DNA from 2 places in the Sphingobacterium sp. UBA865 genome. Region 2 is predicted to be linked to the other one. Evidence: riboswitches for the same ligand, from Rfam matches in the RefSeq annotation. Region 2 holds a riboswitch; the other holds the start of a gene.

Region 1 (8,271 bases), on a different contig from region 2:
CAACCAAATACTCAACGGCACTTTTTAAAGGTGATATCGGTGCTGCGCCAGGAAAATTAACCATCTATTTCCCCAATAAAAAGGCGATAATTGCCGATAATATGGGCTATCTGTTGCTGCCCATGCTGGCACTGCTTTTCTTGTTGGTGGGGTGTTTTGCTTATACACTGATTATCATCTTCAGACAAAAGAAAGTTTCGGAAATGAAGACGGATTTCATCAACAACATGACGCATGAGTTTAAAACACCTGTTGCAACAATTATGATTGCCAGTGAGTCACTTAAAGATCCAGACATCAATGCCGACCACAAGCGCGTTCAGAAATTGGCTAATATCATCTACGACGAAAATGTTAGACTCGGAAATCATATTGAACGTGTGCTCGATTTGGCAAGACTAGAAAAAGAAACGCTAAAACTCGACCAGGTAGAAGTATGCATCAATGATCTTGTTTCGGCAGTAACGGACAGTATGCAGCTACGGATGCAAAATATTGGCGGGAAATTCAGTATAGATCTTGCAGCGACCAAGGATGTTGTCGTTGGTGATGAGTTACATTTTTCCAATGTATTTTACAATCTTTTGGATAATGCCATCAAGTACAGCAAAGGAGATTTACATGTCAACATCAATTCAAAAAATGTTGGCGACACCATTGTTGTCACCATAGCCGACAATGGTATTGGGATGAGCCGGGATCACCTGCAAAAGATTTTCGACCAGTTTTACCGTATTCCAACTGGGAATGTTCATAATGTCAAAGGATTTGGCCTTGGCTTAAGTTATGTACAGGACATTCTGAGAAGGCTGAACGGAAAAATTACAGTTAAAAGTGAAAAAGATAAAGGCACGACCTTTGAAGTAATTTTGCCTATTAAAAAATAAAACGTTCCTTTTTTGTATATTTCCTCTTTAAAAAATTTCAAAGGTTGAGGAAGGCTGATTTATCAGCATCAAGGGACATTGGTGAAAATTAATATATTCATTATGCAAAAGATATTATTAGCAGAAGATGATCCTAATTTGGGGGATCTTTTAAAAGACTATCTCGAATTAAAGGGAAAATTTGACGTCACATTATGCACGGATGGAGATGAAGCGATTTCTCAATTCAAAAAAAATAACTACGACCTTTGTATTTTTGATGTCATGATGCCAAAAAAGGACGGATTTACAGTTGGACGTGAAATCAGAAAAACAAACAATACTGTTCCTATTATCTTTGCCACAGCAAAGGGGATGATGGAAGATAAGACCGAAGCCTTTGAGCTAGGAGGAGATGATTATATCACCAAGCCTTTTCGAGTGGAAGAATTATTGCTCCGCATCAATGCTTTGCTGAAACGCAGTGTTCGAGACAAAGAAGAAGAAGTGGTTGCGGATAAATTTGAAATTGGCGATTATTTCTTTGATTATACAAGTCAGCAGATTTCTTACAAAGGACAGATGCAAAAACTCTCCACGAAAGAAGCTGAACTACTCCGCTTGCTTTGCTTAAAGAAAAATGATGTGCTGACCCGGGAAGAAGCGTTGTTAAAAATATGGCATGATGATAACTATTTTACGGGTAGAAGTATGGATGTATTTCTCAGTAAACTTCGTAAATATCTAAAAGAAGATAGCAAAGTTGAAATTGTCAATGTGCACGGAAAAGGTTACAAACTTTTGGTCAGCTAAAAAAAGGGGAATGAAAAATATAGTCATTCCCCTTTTTATGCTACACACGTATTCAAGCGTGACTTACTCGAATTCGTGGATGAAAATAAAAGAACAAAACAATTTCATCCTTAGTAGAATATAAAAAATTGACGCACTTTTATAAAAAATTTGCATTTCAAAAAGAAATGTTCTAACTTAGCGTCGCTTATAGAGAAAGGCAGAGGGAATAGACCCGATGAAGCCTTAGCAACCTGTCCCTTGACAAGGTGCTAAATTCTACCCTACTTGATATGGGAATGATAAGCCGAAGTCACCAAATTCTAGTGTGTCCTTCTCTCTCTAGCAAGAAATATAGTTGAAAAAGAAATATTAAAAACATTCATTATGTTATTGACTAACAATTTAGGTTACCCTCGTGTGGGCGCGTTCCGCGAATTGAAAAAAGCCAATGAGGCCTATTGGGCTAAAAAATCTTCTGTTGAGGAATTATTGGACACAGCAAAAAAAATTCGTGAAGGCAATTGGAAAACACAAAAAGATGCTGGAATAGATTTGATCCCTTCCAATGATTTCTCTTTTTACGATCAAGTATTGGATTTAACCCTCACTGTTGGTGCAATTCCTGCTCGCTACCATTCTTTATTGAATAAAGTAGACAACAATTACAGTTTAGATCTATATTTTGCCATGGCGCGCGGTTTCCAACAAGAAGGAATCGACGTGACTGCAATGGAAATGACCAAGTGGTTGGATACGAACTACCACTACATGGTACCAGAATTCACCAAAGATCAAGAATTCAAATTGACTTCCGAAAAATTCTTAAATGAATACAACGAAGCAAAATCATTGGGCATCGATACTAAACCAGTTCTATTAGGTCCTATTACATACCTTTTGATCGGTAAAGAAAAAGAAGCTGGCTTCGACCGTATCGATTTATTGGATAAACTTATTCCAGTATATGAGCAAATACTAACTAAACTAGCTGATGCTGGTACACAATATGTTCAGATTGACGAGCCTTTCTTAGCATTGGATTTAGATGCTAAAGTAAAAGCTTTATATCAACCTACTTTCGAAAAATTAGCTGCAGCAGCAAAAAATATCAAATTAATCGCAACGACTTACTTCGAATCTTTAAAAGACAACGAAGATATCGCAGTTAACCTACCTATCCATGCTTTACATTTGGATCTGGTACGCGGTGAAAATCAATTGGATACGGTATTGGCTAAAGTTCCTGCTTCATTAACATTATCTTTAGGTATTGTTGAAGGCCGTAACATCTGGAAAAATGATTACGAAAAATCATTGGTTAAAATCAAACAGGCTGTTGATGCATTAGGAAAAGACCGTGTATGGGTAGCTCCTTCTTCATCACTGTTGCACGTTCCTTTTGACTTAGACAATGAACACAATGAACAATCGCTACCAGCTGAAGTAAAAAACTGGTTAGCATTTGCTAAACAAAAATTAGCTGAAGTAAAAGACTTAGCCGTACTAGCGGAGGGAGAAGTTGATGCTGAAACAGCAAAACGCTTCGAAGCGAACAAAGCGGCTGCTGAAAGCCGCCGTACCTCTCCATTGATCCACAAACCAGAGGTTAAAACACGTACAAGCAATATTACTGATGACGATGCAAAACGCACTTCAGCATTTGCAGACCGTAAAGCAGCGCAACAAGCGAAATTCAACTTACCGGCGTTCCCGACCACAACTATCGGTTCATTCCCACAAACGAAAGATGTTCGTAAATGGAGAGCAGATCTGAAAAAGGGTGCTATTACGCAGGCAGAATACGATAAAGCAATCGCAGAAGAAACAGAAAACACCATCCGTCTTCAAGAGCAATTGGATATCGACGTATTAGTACACGGCGAATTCGAACGTAATGACATGGTTGAATACTTCGGTGAACAATTGGCTGGTTACGCTTTCACACAAAATGGTTGGGTACAATCTTACGGTTCACGTTGTGTAAAACCTCCGATTATCTATGGTGACGTATACCGTCCTGAAGATATGACTGTCCGTTGGTCTTCATATGCACAATCATTGACAAATCGTCCGGTTAAAGGTATGTTGACTGGTCCTGTAACAATCTTACAATGGTCTTTCGTACGTAACGATCAACCGCGCTCAACAACGACTTACCAAATTGCATTGGCGATCTTGGATGAAGTACAAGCCTTGGAAAAAGCAGGTATCAAAATCATACAAATCGATGAACCAGCTATCCGTGAAGGATTACCGTTACGTAAAGCTGATCAAAAAGATTACTTGAACTGGGCAGTACGTGCTTTCCGTGTCTCTTCATCAAATGTTGAAGACGATACACAGATTCACACACACATGTGTTATTCTGAGTTCAATAATGTGATCGAAGATATCGCTGCAATGGATGCCGATGTTATCACGATTGAGACTTCACGTTCTCAAATGAAATTATTGAATGCTTTCGCCGGTGATTTCAAATATCCAAATGATATTGGTCCAGGTGTTTATGACATTCACTCACCACGTGTTCCAAGCAAAGATGAGATGGTAGATCTATTGCGCAAAGCAAAAGCAGTAGTTCCAGCAGAACAACTTTGGGTTAATCCTGACTGTGGTTTGAAAACTCGTGCTTGGCCAGAAACCAAAGCGGCTTTAGAGTCTATGGTTGAGGCTGCGAAAATCTTAAGAGCAGAATAATTCTTAAACTATATTGATAAAGCCCTAGCTGAAATTTCAGCTAGGGCTTCTTTATTGGGCTTCGTTCAAAATAAAAACTGTTATCCGAATAAGGTGAGATTATTTTCGGCTGTTCTTCCGTTCTTTCTTGTTTTCCTTTTCGTTCCCGTTCTTAATTTCCTGTTTTCCTTTAATCCGATCTTCAATCGCCTTCAGGCTTGACGAAAAATCGAGGTCAACATTTTCAAGTTTAGCCTTTTTTAACGCCTTCAATGCCTTTTTGTATTTTCTCATTTTTTCAAATAGAAGTGCTTTCTTGATCCAGATTCCTGTCAAGGGCATGGCCGGAAGTGTCAAAGCAAATTTGATCGTCTTTTTTGCAGCTTCATACTCCCCCATATCAATCAATGTCTGAATGAAATAAGGATATACTTCCAGTGCCTGCACATTATGCACCAAAGCTTCCTGGAAATACCTTTTTGCCTGCTCATAGTCCAATAGCTGTTCGGCATGAACTCTTCCCATCAAACACAGCGCCATTGTATTGGACTCATCATAGGATAGCGCATAGGATAAGGATTCCATGGTCTCCTCCAAATACATCGGATAGTTATCCAGCGCCTGAAGGACATATTTATTTACTGAATTCATAAAATTTTCTAAAACATAACATTCATATCCAGCTTTCACGATAACTTTGAAAGTAACTGGATTTTTAAAACTCCTGAATAAGCTAAGCATATTGGAAAAGTGGACTACCATTTCGAGCGCCACGTTTTAGCCAATATCAACCTAGGTTACTTAACGTATTAAGAAGAAGATTAGGAAAGGGCCGTATTCCGAAGAATATTCCCGAGAATCTTCTCTGTGGACGAAGCGGGGTTTTCTAATATTGCAAACATATTCTTCCGTTTTTATTAATTACTCTATTGAATTGCAAAGATTCAAAATATTTACCAAATTCCAAAAACTTTTGATTATTAATCTGTTATATTGTTCAGCACGATATTGGCATATTATTGTCGCATCAATTTCACTAAAATTCAACGACTATTTCCCCATCTTTGAACTATGGAAAGTCAATCAGCTAATCAATTAATCAAACTAGCAAGAAAACGTAAGGGACTAACGCAGCAGGAACTCGCCGATCAAGCGGGGGTATCGCTAAGAACAGTGCAACGCATAGAAAAAGGCACGGAAGAAATCAGTGGATTTAGTCTCAAACAGATCAGTCAAATTTTGGAAATACCATTAGAACAACTCATTATGCCAAATGTAAATCAAATCAGTATCGACAACAATCAAACAGGAAGTATTAAAGCGCTATATTTAGCATCGCTCACCTTTTTGGTCAATCCATTATTAGGGCTATTGGTCCCAGCAATTATGGGTTATACGAAACGAAACAAAACAAAGACGCCTTATACAGTAAGCACCTAAAAAAAATAATTATAATACACGCTGTTGGACTATTTTTTCTCGGAAGTTTCATAGGCTATATCATTATTGCAGATTTTTTTAAAATTGCACTACCGTCTTTTTTAACCAATATCTTTAATAGCGCCTATTTTTTACTCATCCCAGTATGCTATTACATATTGATTCTAACGTTTACTATTTTAATTATATTGCAATAAGAAAAGCCAAGCTCAGTTCTGCAAACTAAACCAATACAAATGAATCTATTGTGATCAATATCACAGCGGTTTCTTTTGAACAATCAATACCCAATCATTCTCCAACAACAGATACCCTGTTTCGTAAATAAAGCTATAGGTCTGCCCCTTGTTATTGGAAAAAGTATGTGTATGAAACTTAAAATCAAATCCCAACCGCTTTAACTTTTCCCGTTGTATCTTCACCATACCCTCCCCACTCAATGCATCTAATAAAATACGGCGGTTTTTTCGTAGGATATTATTCACATTGCGCACCAGATTGGTCTGGTCGCTATTTAATTTATTGTTATAGGCGTTCCGGCAAGCATCATCACAAAATCGCTTGTCCGAACGGCCATATATTACTTTGCCACATTCAAGGCAGACTTTTTCTCCAGAACTCATAACGGAAGATTAAACGACAACAAACGGTTACAACCGACTATAGTCGAATACAAATGGTAAATAGACGACTATAGTTATTTCCCCACCCCACCTTTGCTTAAGATCATTCGGCGTTCATAGCCAATGACCATCAACTAAAATAAGAATTATTAAAAACTTTTAAAAATTAGACACATGAGCACATTACGCAACAAAGTACAATTGGTTGGGCATTTAGGAAACGACCCGTTAATCAAAACAACTTCCACTGGCACCAATTACTCCATATTACGTCTCGCCACCAATGATCTTTTCAAGAACAAAGCCGGTGAATGGGTTGAAGAAGTTCAATGGCATACACTCGTGGTTTGGGGTAAGCAAAACAATACCATTGAAAAGAAATGCCAACGTGGGACCAAACTCATGGTTGAAGGCAAACTCACCTATCGTAACTATGAGAACGCAGATGGGGTAAAACAATATGTCACAGAAATTAAAGTAGATAATTTTATGATTTTATCTGATTCGAACGGTGCCAAAGATGACATCCCAACACCTCCAGATGAAAATGAAGACGATCTGCCTTTCTAGTATGATCAACGAGGTAGGTTTTCAAGCCCCTACCTCGTCGATTGTTTCCAACTTATTTTGTCAGGCTTGCAGTCAACGCTCTTCCTAGGTTCTCTGCATAAGCCTTCCATAATTTAGCATCTTCTGGCGTAAACTTAGCAACAGCTTCAGTTTCTTTGGCCGCCCATTCCTGTCGCTTCGCTGCAAGCTCCTTGAGTTTAACAACATCGCCGCTTTTAGCAACAGCGATAAATTCTTTGATATATTTTGTATAATCCTCCGCCAATTTTTGTGTCTCAGCAGAACTAAATTTCGGTATTGGCACTTCGCCACCGCTATTTTCTACCGACGTTTCGGCCGTATCTTTTTTTAAGTCAATAGCGGCAGTTGTATCTTTTACTTCGACTTTTTTAGTCGTGGAATTATTGCAGGAAATAACAAAAAATCCAGCAATTAATGCTGATAAGGCTACTTTCTTCATTTATTTAAATTTAGTTTTTTAAGTCTGGTCATTTATTCGTTTATGCGTGTTGTTCTAAAGCTAAATAAATCACTCTAGTTTTATCGGATCGACAAGTTCACCATCATCTTAATCACAACCCTACCTTTTTGTAACGTTACTTTATTATCGAACTAATTTAATTACAATGCCCGACTCTACGATATTTTTTGTGGACACTCACATTCTGCAGGCCTGAGTTAGGAGTCTTCTTTTCTTGTAGGCAAGTCAACATCAGATCAACTCCAAGGCCGTACATATTAGGGGTATTACAAGGGTAAACCCCTGCAAACCCCTTGTTAATACCTTGTAAATGGACTGCGATTACATAATTAACCACGGATATGATAACAACATGGAAATACGCCCGATACCGGCAAAACCGAATAAACAATAGGAAAAAGTTCCACGCAATTAGATTCGCTCAAACCTGCCATACAATTTCCAGAAATATGCTTTCTCCCCCATAGTGAGATCAATCTTCTTCCAGGCATTTAAGGCTAAACTAATCTCCTTTTCCTGCAAACTGTATTTTCCAATAAAGAACTCTTCTTCGGAAAAATACAAACCAAATGCTTTATCCAACGTATGTAGGCTCTGAGCATCTACCTCTTCAAAAAATAAAATGGATTGAGGGCCAGCCAAAAAATCACTCGGCACCGGAATAGCGTCAGCGTATTCGATTGCGATGAGGCGGTTCCTACTTTGCAAAGGAAATTCAATTATTGGAAGCTCTTCTAATTTCGAAAAATAACTACCCGCCTCAAAAATACCATCTCGTTCCAGCAGCGGGATTTGTAACAATCTTTTACGTCCAATAAGA
Region 2 (8,271 bases):
TGGCCAAATGACTGATCAATTCTAAGCTGTCGATAAAGCTATTGGCCTTTTGCGCTGCGTCACCTTTAAGCTGGAAAGAAAGTACCGCGCCATAGCCATTTTTAAGGTATTTTTGTGCGTTAGCGAAGCTCGGAGAGCTTTCTAATCCCGGATAGTTTACTTTTTCTACCTGTGGATGCGCCTCAAGCCATTTTGCGACCTCTAAAGTGTTGTCTACATGGCGTTGCACCCGCAAAGACAAGGTTTCAAGTCCTTGTAATAATAAAAATGAATTGAAAGGGGAGAGTGCTGGTCCGAAATCCCGGAGCCCTTCCACACGCGCCCGAATGGCAAATTGAATATTTCCGAATGGTCCGCTTTCACCGAAAACTTCGGAAAATACTAAACCATGATAGCCTTCAGATGGTTCGGAAAATTGCGGGTATTTTCCATTGCCCCAATTGTAGTTTCCGCCGTCGACGATGACACCGCCAATGCTTGTGCCATGTCCACCGATCCATTTAGTTGCCGATTCAACAACCACGTTTGCACCATACTCCAGAGGTTTAAATAAATAACCTCCGGCTCCAAAAGTATTGTCGACGATTAATGGTAAGTCATATTTTTTTGCTACGGCAGCAATTTTTTCAAAGTCGGGAATATTGAAACTTGGGTTTCCGATTGTTTCAACATAGATTGCTTTTGTTTTATCATCAATGAGCGCTTCAATTTTATCTGCTTCGGCGTCTGTTGCAAAACGAGCTTCGATGCCTAGGCGCTTAAAAGAAACTTTAAACTGGTTGAATGTACCGCCGTATAAGTTGGATCCCGCAACAAAATTGTCACCACTTTCCAAAATATTATTTAAAGCTATAAACTGTGCCGCCTGGCCGGATGCAACAGCAACAGCTGCAACTCCACCTTCCAGTGCCGCAATACGTTGTTCGAAAACATCCGTAGTAGGGTTCATAATCCGTGTATAAATATTACCGAACTGCTTTAATGCAAATAAGTTTGCGCCGTGTTCGGCATTTTCAAATACAAAAGATGTTGTTTGATATATAGGAACTGCTCTAGATCCCGTAGTAGGGTCAGCGACTTGGCCAGCGTGAACCTGAAGAGTTTCGAATTTTAAATTTTTGTTTGAAGACATAATATATCAGATTTTAAGGGTTCAAAAAGAAATTGCAAAGTAAAAAGAGAAGCATACACACCTCCTTGAAGGGTCTGTTAAATCTTTATCCAAGAAAACGGAAATGATTTTTAACAAGCATGGAAGTGCATATGCATACGCATTCGCATCGATACAATTGTACGATGGGTTACACTTTCGCTTATCGTGCGGTTCACTTGTGTTGAACCTGAATTTTTAATGGACTTCAGTAATTTAATAATCATTGTCTTATGTCATTTATATGCTCCAAAACGATATTGTTTTGGACAGGAATTGGCACCTTTTCAAACAAATTGAAGGTTGCCAGTGGGTCATTGAGCCAGTCTCTCGCCACTTCTTTATAAATCAAGACCTACTGATGAAGGGAGGTGTTGATTAGAAATCTTCTTTCGAAGACGACACAAATATAAACTCTTTTTTTATTAAAGCAAAAGAAATGGTGTTTTTTAGTTAAAGGAATTTTGAATAACATGCCGATTGGCATCGCATATCTTCCGATGAAACCGCAAAAGTAACTGTCAATCGGGTATTATGATTTCTTTAAATTAATCCGTTCTGCAGTTTGATTTAAATCTGTTAGAAGAGGTTTAAGCGCATCGATTCTACTATGGATATCATAGGCGAGGTGGCGATTCGTCTTTTTGTTTAACGATAGCGAGAGGCCCACCAAATGGGAATTGACCTGATATGCGAGTGCCTGAAAATGGTGAATATGTGACCAATCCATCCATTTGTGCTCGGGTTCTTTTTTCATTTGATTAATGGCGTCTGAAAACAGGGCCATGGCGGTCTGCGCCTTTTTACGAGCCAGTCGTATATCAAACGAACTTTGTCTTTCGTCCGACAGACGGTTATTGATGATCTGGAAATAATGCGCGTTGTAAAGGGATACCTCTTTTGCCAGCTGAACCATGCCTGTGCTCTGGCGTACAGGTATCAAGAAATAACCCGCTATAGCCAAGAATGCTCCAATCAGTGTGAAAAGTATTCGGCTGCCTAAAATGAGATTGATGTTGCCTTCGAACAGATTGAGTGCAATCACAATTCCCAAGGTAATGAAGATGACACTGACCATATAGTTAGATCGGTTGAACAAAAAGAATCCAAAAAGACCCAATGCAGCTATGGTTAGGAGTGCTGGAAGAAAATGAATAGAAATTAAGCAGAACACACCAACTATAATACCCGAGAATGTACCGACAATACGTTCTATATTACGGGTTTTTGTCATTGAAAATGCTGGCCTGGCAACAATAGCGATCGTCAGTAAGATCCAATAGGTATATTTAAAATCCAAAAATAAAATACCGATCAATGCACCTGTTCCAAAAAGAAGAGCCATCCGAACCGCAAATCGAAAAAGCGGATTATTCAGATGGAGTTTACTTTTTAGATCAGCGAGATTACGTAATGGTCGACTGATAAATTGTTGGTACTCGCTGGTGTCAATCTTATCCTGAATTTCCTGATTTTGATAAAAAGCGACCTGGATTCTGTTGAGTACATCAATAATTGCTTCGATGTTGCTTATGATCGAACATAATATACCTTTTGCTGGATCGGCCTGTTGTTCTTGAATTTCTTTTAAATCCCGTAAGAGGGCATTAATTTTAAAGTTATTATTGTATAATTGATGTGCATACCGGAACCTCTTGTTGGGTTGTGAAAAGCTATCGATTTCTAACGCTAATAATTTGATTGTGTGACGAATTATGGGAAGGCTGCCCGTGTCTGCAAGATTTTTGCGAATTGCATCGTAGTCATGATCAAGCGCAATAATTAACTCATGGAGGTCAATTAATCCATAAACCTGACTGAGCCAATAATTGCTTTTATGCCACTGTTGGCTTATGATTTTTTTTTCTCGAAACAGAAGAGACCTGATTTGTTCCTGCTGTTCGCTGATCTGGCCATGAATTTTTCCTACGCGACTGTACGTAATATTCAAAGGAATATCGGGATCGTAAGACTGTGATCGTATCAATAGAAATTGGGACAATCCATGAAAGCCGTTAGCCATGGCATGTTTTAAAGAGCGATAAGGTTGTATATAGGCTTGTAAAAGGCTAAAAAAGTAATATATTATGGAACCTGTTGTAATCTGTAAGCCAACCGCAAATGGGTGTTGTGGGGCCATTCCGATCACAAAACTCATGAGAATCAATGTCATGTTTCCAATTGCAGCATAGCGGGCTCCAAAAATGCCGTATAAGGTGCATATAAAACCGGCTGCCGCTAGCACGATAACCAAGGGCCAATGATAGGGAAATACAATAGCTGTAAACAATGATGCAACAAAGAAGGTGGGAATACATATCAGAGCTGAAGAAAGTTTATCTTTTCTGTTGCCAGGAGGATCGGTGAGTGTTGTTAACAACGATCCGACACCGATTCCGATAGCCGTGCTCGCTTGCGCTCCCAATAAATAGATCGCCAAACTTGGCAAAATACTGATGGCAACATTACGTAATGCGTCTCCAGCATGCTCGCCATGCATAAATCGTAGCATAAGGATATAAATACGGTAGAGTCTTTTCTTCAATGATACAGTGCTCATGAATCAGTTTACTAATTTTCGATGCAAAAATACAAATATTATGCTTAATATTTTTTGTATACAATTTATTTGTTTTGAATTTTATTTGTTTTTTGAATTTTTATTTTGATTCGATGTCATTTTCCTACGATATGTTTCAGAAGATTCAAAATTAGCTCGCATGATCCTATCCGCTGTAAAAGCGATCAGCGAAGGATAGGGTTTACCGATATTATTTGGTTGTCTACCGAGTGAATCGCACTACCTGTCTATTTCTGCTAGTCAACGTGTAATGAATACACGAGGTTTGTTGTCATTATTATGAAGTTGACTATCCGATCGATAGCCCAAAGAAATTACATTATGAAACCACAAAAAATTAAATTGCTCTTATTTTCTATTGTTTTATTCCTGTGTTCTAATGCCGGACCCGTTTCAGCACAGTCTGACGGGGGGAAATTACGTACTGTCGTTGTTGGGCAGGACAACCAGCCCATTGCTGCCGCAAATATTTCACTGTTTCGTAAACCCAATGATGTCTTGTTAAAAGGAACCTTATCCAACGAAAATGGACAAATTGTGTTGTTTGCGATACCCGAGGGGAGGTACAGCTTACAGGTGTCCACGGTGGGTTATGGTACTTATCGTTCTGGGGAAATAATGCTGCGTGCGGGTGATTTCAAGGTGCTGGATACGATTCGATTACAGCTGGAAAGTAAAGTGCTGGGTGAGGCGCAGGTAATTGGCAAGAAGCCATTAATTGAAAGTCACCTTGATAAAGTTGTGCTCAATGTCGAGAACAGTATTTTGGCAACCGGAAATAACGCATTGGAACTCTTGCAAAAGGTCCCGGGGGTAACTTTAGACAACAAAAAGATCAACCTTCGTGGAAAAAGTAATGTGATCATCATGATTGATGGTAAGCCTACTTATCTTTCTGCAGATGAAGTGTCGCGCTTATTGGAAAATACAGCTTCAAATGCAATAGCCTCGATCGAAGTACTCACCAATCCACCTGCAAAATATGATGCGGCAGGGAATGCAGGAATTATTAATATTAAGACAAAGAGGAATACGCAATTTGGAAGTAATGTTAGTTTAAACCTCAATTTAGGGCAGGGTAAATATACAAAGGCTGATGGTGGCTTTCTCATAAACCATCGTAACAATTGGGTGAACTTATTTTCTTCCTATAACTATGCAACTGCCTTAGGCTTTAATGATTTAGATATCGATAGGGCTGTAGATACCAAAAGCGGGACGACTTTTTTCAATTCGGATTCTTATTCGAAATTCCGCTATCGAGGTCATAATTTCAAATTTGCGGCAGATTTTAATCTGGGGAAACAGGAGGTCATTGGATTTGTGGTTAATGGTAATGTAAGCAATGGTCATTCAACACGGGAGGGAAGCAATCTGATCGCTTCTCAAAAAGGAAAGCTTGATTCGGTAGTATTAGGAAGTAATTTGTCAGATTTTAAATACCATTACCTCACTTATAATCTGAATTACAAAAAGACATTTGATACCTTAGGGACTGAATTGACATTTAATGGGGACTATTCATATTCGAAAAATAATGACAATAGCACTGTTGGAAACCATTTTTTTGACGCAAACTGGGAAGAATTTAAATCACCGCATATTTTCCGGAATGATATGCTTTCTAAGACAAAAATATTAGTTTTTAAAACCGATTTTGTGCATCCTTTTAATAAAACGACGAAACTCGAGGCGGGGTTAAAATATAGCCGCGTAAAAACAGATAATAATTTGTTGTACGAAGATCAGGATCAGCAAGGCGAGTTTGTGCAAAATAATGGTCAAAGTAATCATTTTTTGTACAATGAAAATATAGCAGCAGCTTATTTCAGTTTAAATAAATCGTTCGGAAAGTTTTCGGTACAAACTGGACTGCGTGTTGAAAATACGAGCTCCCTAGGAAACTCAGTGACGCTTGGGCAACAAACAAAACGTACCTATACCGATTTTTTTCCATCAATATTTGTACAGCAACAAATTAATGATAATCACAAGCTTGGTGCGAGTTATAGCAGACGTATTGACCGCCCTGATTATGGGTCATTGAATCCCTTTGTGTATTATTTGGATCAATACACGTATCAGTATGGCAACCCTTATTTAAATCCACAATATACCAATTCGTATGAAGTAAATTATACCTTTAAAGATCGCTATTTACTGAGTTTGGGCTACAAGAGGACCAACGATGCAATCACTCAGGTGATAGAAAGTAATTCAGAGACCAAAGCTATTGCACAGACCGATCGAAATCTGGCTTATTTTGATTATTACAACATGAATATCAATATACCCGTTAAGCTTTTTAAATGGTGGAGTATTTCTAACAATGCCAGCGCTTTTTATAATAAGTTTAGTTTTGATGAACACTCCGGAGCACAACGCCAATTGGAAAAGTTATCGTTCCAGGTAAGTTCCAATCATGATATCCGAATTGGGGAAACAACAAACCTGGAGCTGACGGGCAATTATTTCTCGCCAGCAGTATATGGCGTATTTAGTTTTCAGTCTTACTATGGCATTGATCTAGGTGCAGGTAAAACATTTCTTGACAAAAAATTGAATGTCAAGTTGGGTATAAATGATGTCTTCAATACAAGAGGCCAGCGCAGATTGTCGAGTTATCAGGAAAATGGATACTATCGTATACGAAATGCATATGATAGTCGGGTTATCCGATTGTCTGTTTCTTATCGTTTTGGTAATATGAATATTAAGTCAGTCAATAAAAAGGGAGGGAATAATGACGAAGATAATCGATTAAAAAAATAGGAGCTATTGTTGTGAGCGGAGATAAGGAGCAAGAGATGACGAACGTTCCCCTAAAACAAAAAGAGCCAGCAATATCGCCGGCTCTTTTTGTTTTAGGGGAAGTTATCTTAACTTAAAAATAAGATCTCTCTCAATTTTGGAAGAGGCCATTTTTTGTCATCAACAATTTTCTCCAATTTGTTGACATGATAACGGATCACATCGAAATATGGTTTAACCAATTCATCGTAAGCGATTGATCTCTCACGTACATCATCAATTTGGTTTGCTTTTTTACGTTCTTGACGCATTGCTTCAGCTTGCTCCAAGATGGTATTTACGTGTGTTGAAATACGTTCTACAAAGTTCAATTGAGAGCTGAATGCTGCTTGTGCCAGACCCAGGTCTTTTAATCCTTTGACGTTTTCAATCAATTCGTTTTGATAAATGAAACATGCTGGGGCGATTTGGTTGTTAACCATCTCTTCGATGACACGCGCCTCAATTTGTAATTTTTTATAGAAGTTTTCAAGCAAAATTTCGTGGCGAGCTTCTGATTCACGTTTGGTATAAATACCTAGTGATTCAAACAGGGCTAAAGATTCTTCTTTTACATAAACATCTAATGCTTTAGGTGTCGATTTGATGTTAGAAAGACCACGTGCTTCGGCCTCTTTTTCCCATTCTTCGCTGTATCCATTGCCTTCAAAGCGGATAGCTTTTGAATCTTTGATGTATTTGCGGACAACATTTAAGATCGCAAGATCTTTTTTGGTGCCTTTTTTGATTTGTTTATCTACTTCTGTTTTGAACTCGATCAATTGCGCTGCAACGATCGCATTCAACACGGTCATCGGTAAAGCGGAGTTTGCAGAAGAACCAACAGCGCGGAATTCAAACTTGTTACCGGTAAAGGCAAATGGTGAAGTACGGTTCCGGTCTGTATTGTCCAGTTTTAATTCAGGAACTTTAGGAATACCATGCCATAAGTTTGCCTCTGCTTTTACTTTTTTAGCAACACGAGCAGATTCAACTTCTTCCAAAAGCTCATCCAATTGAGAACCTAAGAAAATTGAAATAATTGCTGGTGGAGCCTCATTTGCACCCAGACGGTGATCGTTGCTTGCACTAGCGATAGAAGCGCGCATCAAATCAGCGTATTCATAAACAGCTTTGATGGTATTGACGAAGAAAGTCAAGAACATCAAATTGTTTTTAGGTGTTTTTCCAGGAGATAATAAATTTACACCAGTATTTGTGATTAAAGACCAGTTGTTGTGTTTACCAGATCCGTTGACACCAGAGTATGGTTTTTCATGCAACAATACTTTGAAGTTGTGTCTTAAAGCAACTTGTTCCATGACATTCATCAACAATTGGTTGTGATCGATGGCCAAGTTGATTTCTTCGTACATTGGAGCACATTCAAATTGAGAAGGTGCAACTTCGTTGTGACGAGTCTTTAAAGGAATACCTAATTTTAGCGCTTCGTTTTCCAAGTCCACCATGTACGCTAATACGCGCTCTGGAATCGCACCAAAATAGTGGTCTTCCAATTGTTGGCCTTTGGCCGACATGTGGCCAAATAACGTACGGCCCGTTAACTGAAGATCTGGACGAGCATTATATAAGGAAAGGTCAACCAAGAAATACTCTTGTTCAATACCAAGAGAAGCGTTTACTTTAGTGACCGATTTGTCAAAATATTGAGCAACATCCGTTGCCGCTTTATCTACTGCGTTGATGGCTTTCAATAAAGGAGCTTTATAGTCTAATGATTCACCCGTAT

What was found. A riboswitch is a leader RNA that binds a small molecule or an ion and turns the genes downstream of it on or off. The one in region 2 is predicted to bind S-adenosylmethionine.
Region 1: linked by a shared signal. The riboswitch ahead of metE (5-methyltetrahydropteroyltriglutamate--homocysteine S-methyltransferase) and the one ahead of B2O97_RS05615 (O-acetylhomoserine aminocarboxypropyltransferase/cysteine synthase family protein) in region 2 are both predicted to bind S-adenosylmethionine.

Annotation. Positions count from the first base shown of each region.
Region 1 covers NZ_DBGB01000020.1:58,504-66,774, forward strand. Annotated here, with positions in the region: gene B2O97_RS11065 (sensor histidine kinase) at 1-887, shown strand, start outside; gene B2O97_RS11070 (response regulator transcription factor) at 990-1,679, shown strand; SAM riboswitch class I at 1,864-1,967, shown strand; gene metE (5-methyltetrahydropteroyltriglutamate--homocysteine S-methyltransferase) at 2,046-4,358, shown strand; gene B2O97_RS11080 (hypothetical protein) at 4,458-4,988, opposite strand; gene B2O97_RS11085 (helix-turn-helix domain-containing protein) at 5,409-5,777, shown strand; gene B2O97_RS11090 (hypothetical protein) at 6,035-6,400, opposite strand; gene B2O97_RS11095 (single-stranded DNA-binding protein) at 6,575-6,970, shown strand; gene B2O97_RS11100 (hypothetical protein) at 7,023-7,430, opposite strand; gene B2O97_RS11105 (helix-turn-helix domain-containing protein) at 7,863-8,271, opposite strand, start outside.
Region 2 covers NZ_DBGB01000012.1:52,846-61,116, reverse strand. Annotated here, with positions in the region: gene B2O97_RS05615 (O-acetylhomoserine aminocarboxypropyltransferase/cysteine synthase family protein) at 1-1,132, opposite strand, end outside; SAM riboswitch class I at 1,388-1,500, opposite strand; gene B2O97_RS05610 (FUSC family protein) at 1,683-3,710, opposite strand; gene B2O97_RS05605 (TonB-dependent receptor) at 4,053-6,503, shown strand; gene B2O97_RS05600 (glutamine synthetase III) at 6,611-8,271, opposite strand, start outside.